DNA from 4 places in the Streptococcus sp. 1453 genome. Region 3 is predicted to be linked to each of the others. Evidence: predicted binding sites of a transcription regulator. Region 3 holds the regulator's gene; each other region holds the start of a gene.
What was found. The regulator CtsR, encoded in region 3, represses protease genes until heat stress. The targets are predictions, from matches to a motif close to TTGGTCAAAAAAGGTCAAANA.

Region 1 (5,774 bases), on a different contig from region 3:
ACTGCACCTGGTTTGACAAAGTCAGCGGTCACAAACTTGGCACGACCGATTGCGACCACCAGAATATCTGCTTTAGCAGCCACCTTAGCAAGATTATGGGTGCGTGAGTGAGTCAAGGTCACTGTTGCATTCTTGGCCAAAAGAAGCTGGGCCATGGGTTTTCCAACAATGTTTGAACGACCGATGACAACCGCATTTTTACCTTCCAAGTCAATCCCATATTCATGGAACATTTCCATAATTCCTGCAGGTGTCGAAGGAATCATGACTGGATGACCAGACCAAAGGCGTCCCATATTTAGAGGATGGAAACCATCCACATCCTTTTCTGGGTCAATGGCTAATAAAACCGCCTCTTCATCGATATGTTTTGGTAATGGCAACTGGACCAAAATCCCATGCCAAGCTGGATCCTGATTATATTTAGCAATCAGGTCTAACAATTCCTCTTGAGTAATGGTATCTGGAACTCGCACTACTTCGCTACGGAAACCAGCCGCAAGAGCTGACCTCTCCTTGTTGCGAACGTAGACTTGGCTGGCTGGATTGTCTCCAACCAAAATCACTACCAAACCAGGTACTAGACCTGTTTCTTCCTTTAATCTTGCAGTTTTTTCAGCCAACTGTCCCTGCAATTTGGCCGCTAAAGCTTTCCCATCAATAATCTGTGTCATATCACTTCTCTTTTCTTTCAAATATCTTCCATTATACCAAAAACTGCTAGTACCCTCTAACACTTCTTTCCTAGGCAATCCTATAGTTTCAAACTATAAGAAAAAGCTCTGGTTGAGCTTTTCACTAATCTTGTCTTGAAATTTTAAAATAGATTATAAAACCTTACTCAAGAAGTCCTTAGTCCGTTGTTCTTGGGTTTGTTCAAAAATCTGTTCAGGTGTTCCGTCTTCAACAACCACACCATCTGCCATAAAGATGACACGGTCTGCCACCTCGCGAGCAAATCCCATCTCATGTGTTACGATAACCATAGTCATCCCTGACTTGGCAAGGTCTTGCATAACAGCCAATACCTCACCTACCATTTCAGGATCCAAGGCTGAAGTCGGCTCGTCAAAGAGCAAAACATCAGGTTCCATAGCCAACCCACGCGCGATGGCAATCCGTTGTTGCTGGCCACCTGACAAACTCTGTGGATAAGCGTCTGCCTTATCTGGTAAACCAACTTTTTCCAAAAGCTCTTGGGCTCTCTTCTCAGCAACTGCCTTGCTCTCACCTTTGGTCTTGATAGGTGACAAGGTGATATTTTCCATCACAGTCATATTAGGAAAGAGATTGAATTGTTGGAAAACCATCCCCATCTTCTCACGCATGGCAAACAGGTCATTCTTCCTGTCCGTAATATCGACTCCCTCAAAGATAACCTTCCCATTTGTTGCCTCTTCCAACAAATTCATAGAGCGAAGCAAGGTAGATTTCCCGCTCCCTGAAGGACCGATGATAACGACAACTTCTCCTCTTTTAATCTCGAGGTTGATGCCCTTCAATACTTCATTCTTTCCAAATGATTTATGTAAATTTTCAATTTTTATCAAGGTTTCTGTCATTATTTCTTATCTCCTTGTCCCATACGTTTTTCAAAAGCTTTCAAGGCTACGGTCAAAATAGAGGTCATAATCAAGTAATAAAAGGCTGCAAATAAAAGTGGTGTTAAAGGTAGATAGGTTGTTGTAGAAACTGTTGTAGCTCCGTTCCACAACTCCATGACACCGATAGCTGATAAGAGGGAACTATCCTTGATAATAGTGATAAATTCGTTCCCCAATGCTGGCAAAATATTTTTGATAGCTTGTGGCAAAATCACATAGCGCATCGCATTTTTAGGACGAATCCCTAGCGAATAAGCCGCCTCTAGCTGACCTTTTGGAACTGCATTGATTCCGGCACGGACAGTCTCAGAAACATAAGCACCACTGTTCATAGAAATAATCAAAATCCCTGGAATCAGACGAGACAAATCAACACCCAAAATCCCAACCTGAATAGTCGGGGCATTGATATGCATAAGAGCAAAGGCAATCATAATCTGAACCATCATAGGTGTCCCACGGAAAATCCAAACGTACAAGTTGGCCAGCCAAACAAGCGGTTTAAACTTTGAACGTTGCCCAAAAGCCAAGACAACACCCAAAATAGTTCCCAAAAAGACAACACAGATAGAAATAAGAACCGTCACAACAGCCCCATAGTTAAAATAAGGTAAATACTTAGGTAAAAAAGAAAAATTCATAGTCACACTGCTTTCTAAAATAGAGTACTGTATGATTATAACATGTATTGAATTAAAATTCAAATCTTTTATCCAATTTATTTAAAAATCTTTAAACTAGCAGAATTAGCGAGAAATCTTAGTTTTTTCTAGTCAAGTTGGCCTCCTTTATGGTAAAATAGTAACGATAAGAAATGAAGGAGAATCAAAATGGAATCACATTTGGTTAGAATCATCAACCGCCTTGAAGCAATGGCAAACGATGGCGGAAATTTAAAACGTAATTTTGAACGCGAAGGAGTTGTTGTTGCAGAAGTTGCGTACAGCCACGACGAAGAAAACGGCTCAATCTTTACCCTTCGTGACGTAGAAGCTCGCGAAACGTATACGTTTGATAGCATTGACTTGATTGCAATGGAGATTTACGAACTCCTTTACTAATACAAAACAAGCTGGGATTGTCCCTGCATGTCTAACCAAAATCCTTTTTGTCTCACAAATAGGATTTTTTTATAGTCCAAATTCACAAAGATCTTCATTGTAATAACTTCTCAAAGCTACAATCTTTTTACTTGCTTTACACCCCAATCCTGTTATAATGAAAGTATAGAAATTTGACTATTTTTGACCTTTAAACAGGTCAAGCTAAAGAAATGAGGTAGATGTATGTTTTGTCAAAACTGTAAAATCAACGACTCAACAATTCATCTTTACACCAATCTCAATGGAAAACAAAAACAAATTGACCTCTGTCAAAACTGCTACAAGATTATCAAGACTGATCCTAATAACAGTCTCTTTAAAGGCATGACGGATCTGAACAATCGTGACTTCGATCCCTTTGGTGATTTTTTCAATGACCTAAACAATTTCAGACCTTCTAGCAATACTCCTCCTATTCCCCCAACCCAATCAGGTGGAGGTTACGGTGGAAACGGCGGTTATGGTTCCCAAAATCATGGATCCGCTCAAACTCCACCACCAAGCCAAGAAAAAGGGCTGCTGGAAGAATTTGGTATCAACGTAACTGAGATTGCCCGTCGTGGAGACATTGACCCCGTTATCGGGCGCGACGATGAGATTATCCGTGTCATCGAGATTCTCAATCGTAGAACCAAGAATAATCCTGTTCTTATTGGCGAACCAGGTGTCGGAAAAACTGCTGTTGTCGAAGGCCTAGCTCAGAAAATCGTTGATGGCGATGTTCCACATAAACTCCAAGGTAAACAAGTCATCCGTCTGGATGTGGTTAGCTTAGTTCAAGGAACGGGTATTCGTGGACAATTTGAAGAACGCATGCAAAAACTCATGGAAGAAATTCGCAAACGTGAGGATATTATCCTCTTTATCGATGAAATCCATGAAATTGTTGGTGCAGGTTCTGCGAGTGATGGTAATATGGACGCAGGAAATATCCTCAAGCCAGCCCTTGCTCGTGGAGAACTGCAACTGGTCGGTGCTACTACCCTCAATGAATACCGTATCATTGAAAAGGATGCTGCCTTAGAGCGTCGTATGCAGCCTGTTAAAGTCGATGAACCAACAGTGGACGAAACAATCACTATTCTCAAAGGGATTCAAAAGAAATACGAAGACTACCACCACGTTCAATATACCGATGCTGCAATTGAAGCAGCTGCAACTCTTTCCAATCGCTACATTCAAGATCGCTTCTTACCTGACAAGGCCATTGACCTCCTAGATGAAGCTGGTTCTAAGATGAACTTGACCTTGAATTTTGTCGATCCTAAAGTGATTGATCAACGCTTGATTGAGGCTGAAAATCTCAAGTCTCAAGCTACACGAGAGGAAGATTTTGAGAAAGCGGCTTATTTCCGCGACCAGATTGCCAAGTATAAAGAAATGCAAAAGAAAAAGGTCACAGACCAAGATACTCCTATCATCAGCGAGAAAACTATTGAGCACATTATTGAGCAGAAAACCAATATCCCTGTTGGTGATTTGAAAGAGAAAGAACAATCTCAACTCATCCATCTAGCCGAAGATCTCAAGTCTCATGTTATTGGACAAGATGATGCTGTCGATAAGATTGCCAAGGCTATTCGCCGTAATCGTGTCGGTCTCGGTACACCTAACCGCCCAATCGGAAGCTTCCTCTTCGTCGGACCAACTGGTGTCGGTAAGACAGAACTTTCCAAACAACTAGCTATCGAACTCTTTGGTTCTGCTGACAGTATGATTCGCTTTGATATGAGTGAATACATGGAAAAACATAGTGTGGCTAAGTTGGTCGGCGCTCCTCCAGGTTATGTTGGCTATGATGAGGCTGGACAATTAACTGAAAAAGTTCGCCGCAATCCATATTCTCTTATTCTCTTGGATGAAGTAGAAAAAGCCCATCCAGATGTCATGCACATGTTCCTCCAGGTCTTGGACGATGGTCGTTTGACAGATGGGCAAGGACGTACCGTCAGCTTCAAGGATGCCATTATTATCATGACTTCAAATGCAGGGACAGGTAAGGCTGAAGCCAGCGTTGGTTTTGGGGCTGCTCGCGAAGGACGTACCAACTCTGTTCTCGGTGAACTCGGTAACTTCTTTAGCCCAGAGTTTATGAACCGTTTTGATGGTATTATCGAATTTAAGTCTCTCAGCAAAGATAACCTCCTTCAGATTGTCGAGCTTATGCTAGCAGACGTTAACAAGCGCCTTTCTAGCAACAACATTCATTTGGATGTAACTGACAAGGTCAAGGAAAAATTGGTTGACCTCGGTTATGATCCAAAAATGGGGGCGCGCCCACTTCGTCGTACTATTCAAGACTATATTGAGGACGCAATCACTGACTACTACCTTGAAAATCCAAGCGAAAAAGACCTCAAGGCAGTTATGACCAGCAAGGGTAAGATTCAAATTAAGTCTGCCAAAAAAGCTGAAGTTAAAACTTCTGAAAAAGAAGTATAAATCCTATAGAAAAGGAGTAGAAAATGAAAATTTTCTGCTTCTTTTTACTAAAATAACTGTAATTTCTTGACAGCTTGGCCTTTGTCCATTATGATAATAATAACGATACTAGATAATGAGGAAAATGCAATGGCAAACCCAACTTTCGGAGAAAAAAAAGCGAATACAGACTATGTTTCACGTTACGGTGTATATGCAGTTATTCCTGACGCTGAACAAAAACAAATAGTTTTAGTTCAAGCTCCTAATGGTGCTTGGTTCTTACCAGGTGGCGAAATTGAAGCAGGGGAAAATCATCAGGAAGCCCTAAAACGTGAATTGATTGAAGAACTTGGATTCACTGCTGAAATTGGTACCTATTATGGACAAGCTGACGAATATTTCTACTCTCGTCACCGTGATACCTACTACTACAATCCTGCCTACCTCTATGAAGCGACTTCTTTCAAGGAAGTTCAAAATCCACTAGAAGACTTTAATCATATTGCCTGGTTCCCTATTGACGAGGCTATTGAGAACCTCAAACGTGGTAGCCATAAATGGGCCATCCAATCTTGGAAAAAACAGCATAAGATTGACTAATACTCTTCGAAAATCTCTTCAAACCACGTCAGCGTCGCCTTAC
Region 2 (5,774 bases), on a different contig from region 3:
TTTTCCCATTAGGAGTAACTCCTCTTAACAAGATAATATGTTCCAAAGGACTTCCTTTCTTTTGGAGTTGGTTTAGCCATTGAATAATTTAGATTTAGATTAGATTTGATCCCGCAACCCAGCCAGTACAGAGGGCAGAAGTGATGTTAAAGCCACCTGTGTGGGCGTTGATATCCATGACCTCGCCAGCAAAGTGGAGGCCAGGTACCAGCTTACTTTCCAGAGTTTTAGGGTTGATTTCCTTAAGACTGACACCACCCTTGGTAACAAATGACTTGGCAAGAGACATTTTACCAGTCACAGGGATTTTGAGGGCCTTAATAGACTGGAGAAGTTGTTCTCGTTTCTTTTCAGTCAACTGTTTGACTTTTTCAGGATAGCCTTGCGCAAAAAATTCTGCCAAGCGTTCTGGTAACAAGGTTTTTAAAGCATTTTTCAAGGATTTTTCCCGATTCTCTTCTAAAAAAACAACCAAGCCCTCCTCAGAAAGTTGAGGCAAAACATCGAGTGAGAGAACTTCCCCACCCTTGACAAAGCTGGACATACGCAGGGCAGCAGGGCCTGACAAACCAAAGTGGGTAAAGAGCAAATCGTGAGTGATGACATGCTTACCATAGCTTAGGGTCACATCGTCCAGCGAAATCCCCTGTAAGGCTTTGTGTGGAAAATCTGTTAATAAAGGACTTTCAGCAGCCTCAAGCTCGGTGATGGTATGCTTAAAATGGCGGGCAATCTCGTGACCAAAACCAGTCGAACCAGTAGAAGGATAGGATTTCCCACCAGTTGTGACAATGAGTTTCTCACAAGTGAAAGTTTGGTCTGTGGATTTAAGGACAAACTGGTTGTCTATCTTTTTAACCGAAACAATCTCCGTTTGAGTAGCAACTTGGCCGCCTAGCTCAGTGATTTTCTTTTCCAAGGCTTCGATAATGGTTCGCGATTTGTCGCTAGTAGGAAAGACGCGTCCGTGGTCTTCGATCTTAAGTTTAACACCATTTTCAGTAAAAAAGTTAATGATATCATGATTATCAAATTGGGAGAAGACACTGTAGAGAAAGCGCCCATTTCCAGGGATGCCAGCTAGCAGGTCGTCCAAGCTACCATTGTTGGTTACATTGCAACGTCCCCCACCAGTCCCAGCTAATTTTTTTCCAAGTTTCCGATTTTTTTCGATGAGGAGGGTTTTCTGTCCATAAAAGCTACTGGAAATTGTAGCCATCATTCCAGCAGGTCCTCCACCGATGACGATAGTATCAAAATGTTTCATAGCTCTATTGTACCACAAAAAAACAAGAGATGCTCGACATCTCTTGTTGCTAATGATCTTAGTTGATTTCATATCCCATCAACAAACCGCCATCTTCTGCATAGAAACTGCAGAGACCAGATGTCGGGAGAATTTTAATATCCGCCTGTGGGAAGGTTTCGCGAATTCGCTCTGAGAGCTGTTGACAACATTTCTCGTTATTACGTTGGGCCATGACGATACGGCCACCAGTATATCCTGCTTTCACTAACTCTTCATATGCTGCTTGAATCGCTTTCTTTGGCCCTCGTGCTTTTTGTAGCAATTCAAGGGTTCCAGTTTCACTAGCTTCTCCAACCATACGGATATTGAGAAGGCCAACGACCGTACCGATAAGCTTGCTCAAACGGCCGTTCTTCACCAAGTTATCGACTTTGGCTAGGACAAAAAGTAACTTGGTTTTTTCTTGATAGGCAGTGATAGTTTCAACCACTTCTTCAAAAGATAAGCCCTGGTCAATCAAGTCATTCAATTTTTCTACGAGCAAGTCAACTTCCCCACCAGCAGACAAACTATCAATTACATGAATTTTAGTATCAGGATGTTCTTCCAGATAAATATTCTTGGCCAGTTGAGCACTATTGTGACTGCCAGAAAGAGTACCTGTGATGGTTACTAGGAAAATGTTTTTGGCACCTTCAAATGCTCGCAAATAATCATCTGGACTTGGACAAGCCGATTTTGAAGCTTCTGCGGTTGCATACATGGTTTCCATCATTTGGTCAATATCAAGACTGGCATCATCAACAAAGACCTGATCAGCTACTTGAATGGTTAAAGGAACACTTACAAAGGTCGTGTCAATAGCTGGTGTTGGCAGCTGACGATAATCACAACCAGAGTCAGCAATAATCTTCCAAGTCATAGAAATTCTCCATCTTTGTCAGTTATACATTGACAAAGGTTCTGTCTTTTTTTACAATTATATCATGAAAGCCCTTGAAACAAAAGCCTCATCCGTCTGTTGTGACAAGTAGAAAGAAAATGTTATGTCTGAACGTAGAATCTCTGAAAAGTCTCTTGAAAATCTCAGAAAATCAAACCAAGAATCCAATTTATTAACTAGAGAAGCCATTGAAACAGCCCTCTTACAACTCTTGGAAAAAAAGGACTTGACCAAGATTAGTATTTCTGAATTGGTCAAACGTGCAGGCGTTTCGCGTGCGGCCTTTTACCGTAATTATGATTCCAAAGAGGAAATTTTAGAGAGTGTCTTTAAACGGAGTGTCCACAACATCATGGAACAGTTGCACCATTATGATTTAAAGACAGACCTTTATCTGGTCTGGGTTCACCTTTTCCGAGAAGCAAGAAAGGAAGCCAGAGTAATTCAACTGGCCTTGGATTACCATCTGGAAAAAATCTTTGTCCAAGCCATGCAGGAATTTCTAGAAAAATACCATGGAAAATCAAAAGGTGTCAGCTCTTATCTTCATTCCTTTTGGAGTTCAGCCATCGTCTCTGTCCTCCTAAAATGGATCAAGGATGGCATGAAGGTACCAGCTGAAAAGATTGCAGATTTACGGTTACCATTTTTTAAAAAATAGAGAAAAAGGAGAAAAGAGATGACTGAAAAAAGACTAGCCTGGGATGAGTATTTTGCAGCCCAAGCCCTACTAATTGCCAATCGTTCCACTTGTAAACGTGCCAAAGTGGGTGCGATTCTGGTAAAGGATAATAAGGTAATTTCCACTGGTTACAATGGTTCGGTGTCAGGGACTGAGCATTGTATTGACCACGAATGTCTGGTCATTGAAGGCCACTGTGTTCGCACCCTTCACGCTGAAGTTAATGCAATTCTCCAAGGTGCTGAGCGTGGTGTTCCTAAAGGCTTTACAGCCTATGTGACACACTTTCCTTGTCTGAATTGCACGAAACAATTGTTGCAGGTCGGTTGCAAGCGCGTAGTTTATATCAACCAGTACCGAATGGATGACTATGCCCAATACCTTTATCAAGAAAAAGGGACAGAATTGACCCATCTACCACTTGAGACAGTACAAGCAGCTCTTAAAGAGGCAGATTTAATGTAAAAATTATCAAAAATAAATGGTTTAGAAAGATTTTTAAACCGTTTTTTGGTATAATAAGAAGAATAAATTGAAAGAAGGAACTCCAAAAATGGGAAAAATTGAAGTTATTAATCACCCACTGATTCAACACAAATTGTCAATCTTGCGTCGTACAGATACTTCTACAAAAGCTTTTCGTGAGCTAGTAGATGAGATTGCAATGTTGATGGGGTATGAAGTACTTCGTGATCTTCCACTAGAAGATGTGGAAATCGAAACACCAATCACAAAAACAGTTCAAAAACAATTGGCTGGTAAGAAATTGGCCATCGTTCCAATCTTGCGTGCAGGTATCGGGATGGTTGATGGTCTCTTGAGCTTGGTTCCAGCTGCCAAAGTTGGTCATATCGGTATGTACCGTGATGAAGAAACGCTTCAACCAGTTGAATACTTGGTGAAATTGCCTGAGGACATTAACCAACGTCAAATTTTTGTAGTAGACCCAATGTTGGCAACAGGTGGTTCAGCAATCTTGGCTGTTGACTCGCTTAAAAAACGTGGCGCATCAAATATCAAATTTGTCTGCCTTGTATCTGCTCCAGAAGGTGTAAAAGCCCTTCAAGAAGCTCATCCAGATGTAGAAATCTTTACAGCAGCCTTGGATGAACGCTTGAACGAACACGGTTATATCGTTCCAGGTCTTGGAGATGCTGGAGACCGCTTGTTCGGTACGAAATAAAATTAAAAGAAGAATGACTTGGAAAAGGATTTCCAGTCACGAAAGGAGGTTGAATTTTTGTTTCTGTCTAATGAAAACAGAGCAAAAATTTGACCTTTTTTGACCAAGATATTATAATAGTCTTATCTTTAGTCATTTGACCAACAAAAATAAAACTCAAAAGGAGAAATAAATGATTCCTGTAGTTATTGAACAAACAAGTCGTGGAGAACGTTCTTACGATATTTACTCACGTCTTCTCAAAGACCGCATCATTATGCTAACAGGTCCAGTTGAAGACAATATGGCTAACTCTGTTATTGCCCAATTGCTTTTCTTGGACGCCCAAGATAGTACAAAAGATATTTACCTTTATGTCAATACACCTGGTGGTTCCGTTTCAGCTGGTTTGGCAATCGTTGATACCATGAACTTTATCAAGTCAGATGTCCAAACTATCGTTATGGGAATGGCTGCATCTATGGGAACAGTCATCGCATCAAGTGGAGCAAAAGGCAAACGTTTCATGCTTCCAAATGCTGAATACATGATTCACCAACCAATGGGTGGTACAGGTGGTGGTACCCAACAAACTGATATGGCGATCGCTGCAGAACACTTGCTTAAAACTCGTAACACCTTGGAAAAAATCTTGGCTGAAAATTCAGGTCAGTCAATCGAAAAAGTCCATGCAGATGCAGAACGCGATAACTGGATGAGTGCCCAAGAAACACTCGAATATGGCTTTATTGATGAAATCATGGCCAACAATTCATTGAACTAATGATGAAAGAAGGCAAACTCGACTGGGTTTGCTTTTTTTGGTATAATAGGGAGAGATTTCTTAGAAAGAGGATTTATCATGTTTGAAAAAGTCAATCGATCTGGCTTGATTATCTATCTTTACTATAATCGTGATGCCAAAAAACTGCAGGATTATGGAGATATTACCTATCATTCCAAGAAACATCGTTACTTACAACTCTATGTTCCAACTCAAGAAGTGGAGCAATTGGTCGGGCGCTTGAGTAAGGAAAAATTTATAAAAAAAGTCAGAGTTTGTCATATCCAAGAGCTGGAAACACCCTTTGTGGGCAATCTTTACCGAGAAGAAAACGTTATCAGATAAAAAATTAAAGAAAAGTGTTGACAATTTTCTGATAATTCGGTATATTCTTAACAGACTATTTAAGAAATAAGGAGACAAAAAAAGATGAAGAAAAAATTTGCCCTATCGTTTGTGGCGCTTGCAAGTGTAGCACTTCTTGCAGCCTGTGGAGAAGTGAAGTCTGGAGCAGTCAACACTGCTGGTAACTCAGTAGAGGAAAAGACAATCAAAATCGGATTTAACTTCGAGGAAACTGGTGCCGTAGCAGCCTACGGAACATCTGAACAAAAAGGTGCCCAATTGGCTGTTGATGAAATCAATGCAGCAGGTGGTATCGATGGAAAACAAATCGAAGTAGTCGATAAAGATAACAAGTCTGAAACAGCAGAGGCTGCTTCAGTAACAACTAACCTTGTAACTCAATCTAAAGTATCAGCAATCGTAGGACCTGCGACATCTGGTGCAACTGCAGCTGCGGTAGCGAACGCTACAAAAGCAGGTGTTCCATTGATCTCACCAAGTGCGACTCAAGATGGATTGACTAAAGGTCAAGATTACCTCTTTATCGGAACTTTCCAAGATAGCTTCCAAGGAAAAATTATCTCAAACTATGTTTCTGAAAAATTAAAT
Region 3 (5,774 bases):
TTGATAAACTCAGGTCTATAAGCCTTTTTCAGCTCTTCAAACATGCGTTTTTCCATATTTTCCTGGTCAAAACGAATATCCTTAGCCCCAAATCCGACAGTCTTGTCATCCCGAAGGGCTGTCGCACCAAGGTTTGACGTCATGATGATAATGGTATTTGAAAAGTCAACCTTGCGTCCCTTACTATCAGTCAAGACACCGTCGTCCAATACCTGCAAGAGAACATTAAAGATGTCTGGGTGAGCCTTCTCTACCTCGTCAAAGAGGAGAACGGAATAGGGTTTATTGCGAACTTTCTCCGTCAACTCCCCACCTTCTTCATACCCCACATAGCCTGGAGGAGCTCCGTTGAGACGACTGGCTGCGAATTTCTCCATATACTCACTCATATCAAAGCGGATAAGAGCTGATTCGTCGTCAAAAAGAACTTCTGCCAGAGCCTTGGCCAATTCGGTCTTACCGACACCTGTAGGCCCTAAGAACATAAAGGAACCAATCGGACGCTTGTGACTGCGAATCCCTGACTGGTTGCGGCGAATCGCACGGCTAATACTTGAAACAGCTTGATCTTGCCCGATGACACGTTTGTGCAGTTCCGCTTCCAAGTTTAAGTATTTCTTAGCATCAGTCTGGGTCAGTTTTTGAACTGGGATGCCTGACAAGCGACTCAAGGTGGTCAAAATATCAGACTCTGTCACCAAGTCTTTATAGACAGGCACTTCCTCTTCTTTTGCGATTAGCTGAGCTGCCTGTTTCCACTTGCCATCCATCAAGGCCTTGTCAGCTGGATTCAAACCTGAATCGTCTGCTTTTACATGCTTAGCCTTATTTTGCACTGTTGCTGCTGCCTCATCCAAGAGATCGATAGCAGAGTCTGGCAAATGGCGACTGGTCAAGTATCGATGAGCCATCTTGACGGCTGTTTCAACCGCCTCATCTGTGATTTGCACCCGGTGATGTTTTTCATAAGTCGCCTTCAAGCCTTGCAAAATGGTCATGCTGTCTACAACACTTGGCTCTTCAATCTTTACTTTAGCGAAACGACGAGAAAGGGCAGCATCTTTTTCGATATGTTTTTGATATTCTTCTTGAGTGGTGGCACCAACCGTTCTCAAAGTTCCACGCGCCAAGGCTGGCTTCAAGATATTGGCCGCATCCAGAGTCGAATCAATCCCGCTCCCAGAACCCATGATGGTATGAAGTTCATCGATAAAGAGGATGACTTGGCCATCTTCTTCAATATCCTTAATGATATTGTTCATGCGTTCTTCAAAGTCACCACGGAAGCGTGTCCCTGCAACGACATTCATCAAATCAAGCTCTAACACGCGCATCTTAGCCATTTCCGCAGGTACATCACCACTAGCAATACGCTGGGCAAGACCAAGCGCCAGAGCTGTTTTCCCGACACCAGCATCCCCAACCAAGACAGGATTGTTCTTGGTCTTACGGCTCAAGATTTGAATCATACGTGAGATTTCCTTATCCCGACCTATGACTGGCTCCAACTTGCCAGAACGCGCTTGCTCTGTCAAATCATGCGTATAATCCTCGAGACCACCACTCGGAGTCTGTGGCATGCCCATCATATTAGCCATAGAATTTTGCTTATCAGCTACTGTACGATGGCGTTGGCGTAAAGCCTTGAGGTCTTCACGAGTCCAACCTGCACGTTCTTCTAGATTTCGACGTAGGGCAGCAATCTTAACCTGATCTTTCTTGTCTTCATAAGAAAAACCAGCCCTCTCCAAGATACGAGTCGCCAAGGCATTACCATCATGCAAAATCGCATAGAGAACATGCTCTGTCCCTAACACCTTAGCATGGACCACTGACGCTACATACTCTGCTTCATCAAAAAGAACCTGCAAACGATGGGAGAACGGCAATTCCGTAAAGGTTTCATCCTGGCTATAGTCCGTTTCAGTCAGTTCCAAGGCCACCTCTTCTAAACGGTCCATCTCATATGGATAATCATTTAAAGTCGCCCCTGCCACACTATAACTGTGATTGGACATGGCAATCAACAAGTGCCAAGACTCTAGATAACGAGCTCCAAAATGGCCAGCCACCATGTAGGCACTTTCGATACATTCATTCAATGCTTTTGAATAGTTCATCTTACTTCCCTTTTCTATCTACCTCTTGTATGACCTGTCGTAGCATATTAGCTCGAACAACTGGAGCCTCTTCTCCTAGAACGCGATCCAAAGCTACTGCCAACAGCAAATTCATCTCCTGCTTGATCATCAATTCCTGCTCAACCAAAAGCTGTAGAATATCTTCATAAATTTCTTGACTGACCCGCTCACCAATTGAGTAAAGTAGCTCCCTGAGCATTTCATGATGACTAGAAAACTCAATCCGTCCTATACGGATGTAGCCTCCGCCACCACGCTTACTTTCAACCAAGTAGCCTCTACTTTCCGTAAAGCGTGTCTTGATCACGTAGTTAATCTGACTAGGAACAACCTGAAAAGTATCTGCCAACTGACTCCGTTGCAACTCCACAATACCAGATTGATCTAAAATCGCCTTGATGTAGGCCTCAATATGATCCGATGTATTTTTAAATCTCATTACAAACCCACCTCTCTCTTTAAACCTTGACTATCTTTGACTATTATACCGAAATTTTCTCATTTTTAAAAGAAAAAGGGCGCTAGTAAAGGATAATCTTCACCAACTCCCTATTTTTCTACTTATTCTAAGCCTAATTCTGCTAAGATTTGACGTTTGTAGGTAATCTTTTGGACTTCCTTGTCCTCATCTTCAGACCAATCTAGATCAATTTCTGAAACAATCTGCCCAGGGCGATTTTTCAAGATATAGATGCGGTCGCTGAGATTAAGGGCCTCCTCTATACTATGAGTAATAATCAATGTTGTCAGCTGCAACTGTTTGTGAATCTCAAGGTACCAAGCGTGGAGTTCCATCTTGGTCATCTCATCCAAGGCGCTAAAGGCCTCATCTAAGAGAAAGAGCTTGTGCCCGAAAAGGTAAGTTCGAAGCAAGGCCACACGCTGACGCATCCCTCCGCTAAGTTCATGGGGATACTTGTCTCGTACAGCTGTCAACTGGAAGGTCGCAAGAATTTCATCTGCGCGAGCAATAGCTTCTGCCTTATCCACCTTTTGAATCAAGAGGGGCAAAATGATATTACCAAGCACCGTCTTGTGTTCCAAGAGCAGATCCTTTTGCAACATATAACTCACGCGCCCCTTGGGATTTTCTTCACCATCAAGGACAATCCTCCCTGACTGAACTTCTAAAATCCCAGCGATTAGATTAAAGAGGGTGGTCTTACCAACACCACTTGGGCCTAGGATAGAAACCACTTCACCTGAAATCACTTTCAGATTGATATCCTCTAAAATCCTCTCCTGACCATAGGCATAACTGACGTGTTCTAGTCTTATTTCTGTCATTATTTCACAAATTCGTTGGTGAAGCCTTTGTCTGTCAAGTCTTCTTTAAGGATACCATTTTCTTTATCCCATTTGTAGAAGGCGTTCCAGCGAGCTGCATCAAATTGACCCCATTTTTCCTTGTCGCTTGCGTATTCTTTTGACAAGTATTTTTGAGATTCGATGACAAAGTCACGTTTTTCCTTGAGTTCAGGTGCATTCTTAATGAGGATATCCGCAGCTTCTTCTGGATGTTCCATAGCATATTGGTAGCCTTTTTTGATAGCTTGGATGACTTTACGAGCTTCTTCTTTGTTGTCTTTTAAATAGTCGTTGTTTGCGATGATAACTGGTGAATAGTAGTCAAACTCCTTGACATAGTCTTTCAAGTACATGAAGTTAGCCTCTACACCTTGAGATTTAGCAAGGATACCATCCCATCCATAGTAGATCCAAGCAGTGTCAAATACTCCATTAGCAATTGGTGTGATTGAGTTTGAGTCGTTATTTGGAACCTTTTCTACCTTCTCAAAGTCCCCACCTTGTGATTCTACCAAGGTTTTCAACATAGCAAGTTCAGTTGGATCATTCCAAGTTCCGTATTTCTTACCAACCAAGTCTTTTGGACTAGCTACATTGTCAGATTTACGAGAGATGATTCCTGATGTATTGTGTTCAACAATAGCTGCAACGGCAGTGATTCCTGCGCCTTTTTCCAATTTTTTAGCCATATAGTCTTGGAAATAGACTGCAAATGGTGCCTTACCGTTAATAACCAAGTCAGAAGAACTTTCTTCTGGTGGCAATTTCAAATCAACATCCACTCCAGCTTCTTTGAAATAACCTTTTTCCTTGGCCACATAAAGCCCTGTGTGGTTGGTATTTGGTGTCCAGTCTAGGATAAAGTCGATTTTCTTAAGTTCTGCTTCCTTATTATCCTTAGAAGCAGTTCCTTGACCACAGGCCACAAGCACAACAGCTACAAGAGCTGTTAAAACAGTTAAAAACACTTTCCATGTTTTTTTCATTTTCTTTCCTCTTTTCTTTTTCAGAAATATTCTTATTCTACGAACGTTTCCATTTAATAACATATTTTTCACTGACATCGACCAGCTTCATACCCAGAAGACTGATAATCGATACCAGAATAATAATCGCGAACATGGTATCATACTGAAACAGTTTCTTGGACTGAATCATATAAACACCAAGACCCTCAAAGCCTCCCAACCACTCAGATACCACTGTTGTGATAAAGGCGTAGGAAACACTGACCCTCAGACCTGCATAAAAGTAAGGCAGACTGACTGGGATTTTAAAATGCCACAGGATTTGCCAAGGCTTGGCCCGCATCAAACTAAACAAGGTCAGCATATCCTTGTCACAATGCCTAAAACCGTCCAAAATACTGACGATGATAGGAAAAGTTGTCGTCAAAATAATCAAGACAATCTTGGGCAGAATCCCATAACCTAGCCACAAGACCAAGATAGGAGCTATGGCAATGGTCGGAATGGTCTGAACAACCACCATCATAGGGTAAATCAAGTCATTGAGCCAAGTCAAACTATCCATGAGCACAGCCATAAGACAGGCAATCAAAACTCCCAAAATTAGACCTAGCAAAGCCACTCTCAAGGTCGCCCAGCTATGGTGCCAGAGAAATTCTCTATCACGCACAAAAGACTGGAGGATTTCAAGAGGTGTCGGCAGGATAAACTTGGGGAGAAGTTTAAGCAAACCTGCTAACTGCCAGATTGACAAAACTCCGAGAAAGCCCAATAGACTAATGTGTCGTCTCAGTATACTTTTCAAGTTTCTCATCAATACTTAAAATCTCTCCTACATTTATTTTGACATTGGCAAAGACATTATCTGCCTCCTGCCCTGCCACTTCCAGCGCTTCTTTGAGAATGCGCATGAGCTCATCAAACTCCCCTTCCAAGACCGTTTCAAATGGTGTCACCACCATGGTCACTTCTTGAGCTTGCAGATAAACAATGACCTGATCGATAACAGCTATCCGATCAATCCCCTGTGCTAGGGGTAAAACTTGCAAGGCAATGCTTGCTTTCATAAAAACCTCCTCTTCTCGTTTTCCTTTGACAAAAAGAAAAACCTTTACCATATATGGAAAAGGTCAAGAATAGACTAAGTATCGTTCCCTACGCTGGCATTACCCAGATCAGGTGCGGTCGAAGTTTAACACTTCCTCTCAGACTGTACACAGACTCCCATATATTATATAGATATATGATAGCGCAAAATAAGAAAAATGTCAAGGAAACTGCTTACAGAAAAGAGCAGGAAAAATTTCCTACTCCAATTTTCTATACTCGTTCTCCATCACTGTTTACTCTGTAGCCA
Region 4 (5,774 bases), on a different contig from region 3:
GTTTCCTAACTTCCAATTTTTTATTATAATAGAGGTCAGAGGTAAAAAAATGAAAAAACAAGCTTTTAGTTCTGAAAACTATTTGAATCTACAACGCGACCACATTTTGGAACGCATTAACCAATTTGACGGCAAGCTCTACTTGGAGTTTGGTGGCAAAATGTTAGAAGATTTCCACGCTGCTCGTGTCCTTCCTGGCTATGAACCTGACAACAAAATCAAGCTCTTGCAGGAATTGAAAGAGCAAGTCGAAGTTGTGATTGCCATTAACGCTAGCAACATCGAGCATTCCAAAGCACGTGGCGACTTGGGTATTTCTTATGACCAAGAAGTTCTTCGTTTGATTGACAAATTCAATGAATTAGGGATTTTCGTTGGCTCCGTTGTCATTACACAATACGCTGGTCAACCAGCTGCAGATGCCTTCCGAAACCAACTCGAGAAAAACGGAATTGATTCTTATCTTCATTATCCAATCAAAGGATATCCGACGGATATGGATCACATTATTTCTCCTGAAGGTATGGGGAAAAATGATTACATCAAAACCAGTCGTAACTTAATCGTCGTAACTGCTCCTGGCCCTGGTTCTGGAAAATTGGCAACGTGTATGTCCAACATGTACCACGACCAAATCAATGGTATCAAGTCTGGTTACGCTAAATTTGAAACCTTCCCAGTTTGGAATCTTCCCCTTCATCACCCAGTCAACTTGGCCTACGAAGCTGCCACAGCTGACCTTGACGATGTCAACATGATTGACCCCTTCCATCTCCAAACTTACGGAGAGACCACTGTCAACTACAACCGTGATATCGAGATTTTCCCAGTGCTTAAGCGCATGTTGGAACGTATTCTTGGTAAATCTCCATACGCTTCTCCGACAGACATGGGTGTCAACATGGTTGGTTTCGCTATTACAGATAATGAGGCTGCTATCGAAGCTTCTAAACAAGAAATCATTCGCCGTTACTATCAAACAGTGCTTGATTTCAAGGCTGAAAAAGTCGGTGAAACGGCCGTTAAAAAAATCCAACTGCTCATGAACGACCTTGGCATCACACCAGCTGACCGTAAGGTTGCTGTTGTTGCGCGTCAAAAAGCAGAAGAAACTGGCGGACCAGCCCTAGCCCTTGAATTGCCAACTGGCGAAATCGTGACTGGTAAAAACTCAGAACTCTTTGGCCCTACAGCCGCTGCTCTTATCAACGCTATCAAGAAATCAGCTGATATTGCTAAAGAAGTGAAACTAATCGAACCAGAAGTTGTCAAGCCAATCCAAGGTCTTAAAATCGATCATCTAGGTAGCCGCAATCCACGCCTACATTCAAATGAAATTTTGATTGCCCTTGCTATCACAGCTACAGAAAATCCTGATGCCGCTCGTGCTATGGAAGAGCTTGGCAACCTCAAAGGAAGCGAAGCCCACTCAACTATCATCTTGACAGATGAAGACAAGAATGTCCTTCGCAAATTGGGTATCAATGTAACCTTTGACCCTTACTACCAATACGACCGCTTGTATCGTAAGTAACGATTTCAACCTCTCCACCCTCGGAGAGGTTTTCTCTCTGTCTCAGGAGCCGGCTTTATGTTATAATGAAAGAAGAAAACTGAAAGGATTTACCATGTCAAAAGAAGTTATTGTTGAAAGTTTTGAACTTGACCACACCATTGTTAAAGCACCCTATGTTCGCTTGATTGGGGAAGAAACAGGGCCAAAGGGAGACATCATCTCCAATTACGATATTCGTTTAGTGCAACCAAACGAAGACTCTATCCCTACTGCTGGACTTCACACTATCGAGCACCTCTTGGCCAAGCTCATCCGTACCCGCATTGACGGTATGATTGACTGTTCACCATTTGGTTGCCGCACAGGCTTCCACATGATTATGTGGGGGCGCCACACCAGTGCTGAAATCGCGGCTGTTATCAAGGATTCGCTCAAAGAAATCGCTGAGACTACTACTTGGGAAGACGTCCCTGGAACAACCATCGAATCTTGCGGTAACTACAAGGATCACAGCCTCTTTTCTGCTAAAGAATGGGCAAAACTCATCTTGGAACAAGGAATTTCAGATGATGCCTTTGAACGTCATGTGATTTAAACACAAAAGGAACCAGTTTTTTTCAGCTGGCTCCTTCTTTTTATTCTCAAAATCTTGGCTTATACTCAATGAAAATCAAAAAGCAAACTAGGAAGCTAGCCACAGACAGTACTTGAGTACGGCAAGGCGAAACTGACGTGGTTTGAATTTGATTTTCGAAGAGTATTAGGCTTTTTCACGAATGACCAAAACACCATCTTCCATATCTGCTTCCAGATGTTTAGCATCTAAATGATCCAAGTGGAAGTCTGTCACCTTATCCCGAATTTCTTGTTCAACCACGCGACGAAGAGGACGAACACCCATGACTTCGTCATAACCTTCTTCTGTGATATAGTCCTTAGCTGCTTGACTGACTACCAAATCAATGTCTTTCTTAGCCAAGGTTTGGTTGACTTCAACCAACATCAAATCCACAATCTTAGAAAGGTCTTCCTTAGTCAAGTGCGAGAACTCGATAACTGCATTAAAGCGGTTGAGGAATTCTGGACGGAAGAATGGTTTCAAACGGTCCATCAATTCTGGTTTGTCCGCATCTTCTGTCAAGTTGGCTTCATAGCCAAAACCAGCATTTGAGGTCGCAATAATGACAGTGTTCTTGAAGTTTACTGTATTTCCTTGACCATCTGTCAAACGACCATCATCTAGGACTTGGAGGAGAAGGGTAATCACTTGGGGATCAGCCTTTTCAATTTCATCCAAGAGAATGATAGAGTATGGATTGCGACGAACACGTTCTGTCAATGTATTGCTATTGTCATCATAGCCCACATAACCTGCTGTTGTACCAATTAGCTTAGAAACGGCTGTGCGGTCACTGTATTCAGACATATCCAAACGGATGATCGCATCCTTAGTTCCAAACATATCCAGTGCCAATTGCTTAGCAAGCTCAGTCTTACCAACCCCAGTTGGACCTACAAAGAGGAAGCTTCCGATTGGGCGATTGCCTTCATCAAAACCAGCACGGTTACGACGGATGGCACGAGCTACTGCTTCTACTGCCTTATCTTGACCGATTACCTTGTCTTGCAAGCGATGAGCCATATCTTTCAAACGTTCGATATCTGACGCTCCCATTTGTGACACTGGGATACCCGTCATTCGCTCTACAGATTCAGCCACATCGTTGACACTTGCAGTCACTTTCATATCTTCTGTGTGATTTTCGATTTTCTTTTCCAATTCTGCAATGCGTGTTTTATAGTTTAAAGCTGCTTCAAAATCTTCTGCCTCAACTGCTTTTTCTTGCTTGTCTTTTTCCACTTCGATTTCTCGTTCAACAGCATGCACATCTGTTACTGGATGTTGAGCCGCCAAGTGAGCTGCCGTTACATCGACAAGGTCGATAGCCTTATCTGGCAAGCTACGTTGAGGAATATACTGAACAGAATAATCCACCGCTGCTTTCAAAACTTCGTCTGGCAATATGACATTGTGATGTTGTTGATAGAGGTCACGAATTCCTTGAAGAATTTTAAAAGTATCCTCTGCTGAAGGAGCATTGACCTTGACTTCGTTGAAACGACGAGCAAGAGCAGCATTCTTCAAGATGGTGTTACGGTATTCATCCTGAGTCGTTGCCCCAATCACTGTCAATTCTCCACGAGAGAGAGCTGGCTTGAGAATATCCGCAAGCCCCTTAGAACCACTGTCACCTCCAGTAGATCCAGCACCGAGGATTTGGTGAATTTCATCAAAGAAGAGAATGATATTTCCCGCTTCTTTTACTTCATTGACTAAGTTTTGAACGTTTTCTTCAAAGCTACCACGGTATTGAGTCCCAGCCTCAAGGCCTGAGATATCAATGGAAATAATTTCCTTATTCTTAATGGCAGCTGGAACATCACCGTTCACAATTGCTTGAGCAAGACCTTCGACAACAGCTGTCTTACCAACGCCTGCATCTCCGACCAAAACAGGATTGTTCTTAGTACGGCGTGAGAGGATTTCAGATGTTTCTTGAATTTCCTTGTTTCGTCCGATAACAGGATCCAGCTTGCCCTCGCGAGCTTCTGCTGTCAAGTTTCGACCTAGTTTAGCAAGGACACCGTCTTGTTTCATACCTGACGTATGTTGTGGCATTTGTCCATCAACTTCTGCATTTCCTGGCAATTGGCCAGTTGCACGATAGTGAGCAAATTCCTCAGGTGTCACTTCTCGTCCATTAATCAAGTAGCGACGGTTTTCAGAACTGTATCCTCGCATACCACCCATCAATTGGTTAAACAAATCATCCATGTTGTTAAAATTATTAAAGTTGTTGTTCATATTCTTTACCTCATTTTGTTTACTTAGTTATGATTACTGATATTGACTATCTTTGACCTTTGTTTTAAAAAATTTAGACTAGCCAAATCGCTACTCTACGTACTATTTCTGGTTTTTCTTTTTCAAGCAGGAGTAGACTATCTTTACTTCTGAAGATTTCTAGATTAAACATAGACCCCACCTCTTTCTTTTTTACTTTAAATAAGCGTTCTAGTAAGGCTTTCATTTACCTTACGTTCATAATATACTACATTAGTCAGAAAAGGTCAAGGGATTTGACTTTAATTGACCAATATTTTTTAAAAAGCAAAAACACCCTGAAACATCAGGGTGCCATTCTTACATCAAATACAAAATTGCTAGGGTCAAGAGACTTGCTAGAAGTCCCACTCCCCAAAAGAAGAAGTCAACCTTCCACTCGCTCCATGGATTTCCTTTACCAGACAATCCTCCAAGCTCAAAATGGTGATGCACAGGCGTCATGCGGAAAATACGTTTGCCACCAGTCATTTTGAAATAACTGACTTGCATCATGACTGAAGTTGTTTCAAAAACATAAACAATTCCGATAATCAAGAGAGTCCATTCTTGGTGGAGGGCCATAGAAATCGCTGCCAGCATTCCACCGAGAGCTAAACTTCCCACATCCCCCATAAAGACCTTAGCAGGCTTATGGTTAAAGACAAAGAAACCAAGCAAACCACCAATCATGGCAAGAATCACTAGAAGAATATCCATCTGACCTTGCACATAGGCAATAACTCCATAGGCAGACAAACTAATCACGACTGAAATACTAGCCAGACCGTCAATGCCGTCAGTCAAGTTGACTGCGTTTGAAAAACCAACTAGCCAGAAAAGGGCGAAAAGAATATAGAAAATCCCTAGATGCACTTGGTAACCAAAGACTGAAAGCATATCGCCACCGCGCTCATAGAAAAGGTAGAAAACGACCCCACCTAGGAGCTGAAGAGCCAATTTTTGCTTAGGATTCAGCCCCTCATTGATTTTACGGAAGACCTTGAGGAAGTCATCTAAAAAACCAACCAAACCATACAAGACCAAAATAAACAAAACCATACCAACATTATTGGTCAATTGTTTTGAAAAAAGAGCGACGAGGAAACTCACCACAACTGCAGCAATGAGGAAAACAAGCCCCCCCATTGTAGGAGTCCCAGCTTTTGCCTGGTGCTGTTTGACATCCTCATGCATCTGCTGGCCTGTAATTTGCGCCTTTCTATAAAATTGGATAAAGGCTGGAATTCCTACTAAAGTTAGTAAAAATGTCACAATTCCAGCACTGATAGAAATAAACATATTAGTCTCCTAAAGTTAATTTAATTTTTTTAATGTTTTTGATAGCTGTATTAGTCCGAACATCTTGCTTCT

Region 1: the regulator CtsR is predicted to act here: its motif matches at 2,836-2,856, upstream of HW098_RS01825 (ATP-dependent Clp protease ATP-binding subunit).
Region 2: the regulator CtsR is predicted to act here: its motif matches at 4,144-4,164, upstream of clpP (ATP-dependent Clp protease proteolytic subunit ClpP).
Region 4: the regulator CtsR is predicted to act here: its motif matches at 4,655-4,675, upstream of HW098_RS04515 (ATP-dependent Clp protease ATP-binding subunit).

The regions. Positions count from the first base shown of each region.
Region 1 covers NZ_VMLZ01000002.1:190,670-196,443, reverse strand. The annotation lists gene HW098_RS01845 (bifunctional methylenetetrahydrofolate dehydrogenase/methenyltetrahydrofolate cyclohydrolase) at 1-674, opposite strand, end outside; gene HW098_RS01840 (amino acid ABC transporter ATP-binding protein) at 828-1,562, opposite strand; gene HW098_RS01835 (amino acid ABC transporter permease) at 1,562-2,245, opposite strand; gene HW098_RS01830 (DUF1797 family protein) at 2,435-2,665, shown strand; gene HW098_RS01825 (ATP-dependent Clp protease ATP-binding subunit) at 2,891-5,149, shown strand; gene HW098_RS01820 (NUDIX hydrolase) at 5,279-5,731, shown strand.
Region 2 covers NZ_VMLZ01000002.1:126,633-132,406, forward strand. The annotation lists gene HW098_RS01475 (DUF1697 domain-containing protein) at 1-46, opposite strand, end outside; gene HW098_RS01480 (NAD(P)/FAD-dependent oxidoreductase) at 95-1,267, opposite strand; gene HW098_RS01485 (DegV family protein) at 1,326-2,171, opposite strand; gene HW098_RS01490 (TetR/AcrR family transcriptional regulator) at 2,296-2,853, shown strand; gene HW098_RS01495 (cytidine/deoxycytidylate deaminase family protein) at 2,872-3,339, shown strand; gene upp (uracil phosphoribosyltransferase) at 3,428-4,057, shown strand; gene clpP (ATP-dependent Clp protease proteolytic subunit ClpP) at 4,230-4,820, shown strand; gene HW098_RS01510 (YlbG family protein) at 4,899-5,165, shown strand; gene HW098_RS01515 (ABC transporter substrate-binding protein) at 5,250-5,774, shown strand, end outside.
Region 3 covers NZ_VMLZ01000004.1:66,616-72,389, reverse strand. The annotation lists gene HW098_RS03400 (ATP-dependent Clp protease ATP-binding subunit) at 1-2,120, opposite strand, end outside; gene HW098_RS03395 (CtsR family transcriptional regulator) at 2,122-2,580, opposite strand; gene HW098_RS03390 (ABC transporter ATP-binding protein) at 2,703-3,428, opposite strand; gene HW098_RS03385 (ABC transporter substrate-binding protein) at 3,428-4,435, opposite strand; gene HW098_RS03380 (ABC transporter permease) at 4,473-5,231, opposite strand; gene HW098_RS03375 (thiamine-binding protein) at 5,194-5,484, opposite strand; TPP riboswitch at 5,553-5,655, opposite strand; gene HW098_RS03370 (SH3 domain-containing protein) at 5,738-5,774, opposite strand, start outside.
Region 4 covers NZ_VMLZ01000005.1:210,220-215,993, forward strand. The annotation lists gene HW098_RS04505 (DUF1846 domain-containing protein) at 50-1,534, shown strand; gene HW098_RS04510 (S-ribosylhomocysteine lyase) at 1,629-2,111, shown strand; gene HW098_RS04515 (ATP-dependent Clp protease ATP-binding subunit) at 2,277-4,382, opposite strand; gene mraY (phospho-N-acetylmuramoyl-pentapeptide-transferase) at 4,722-5,702, opposite strand; gene pbp2X (penicillin-binding protein PBP2X) at 5,704-5,774, opposite strand, start outside.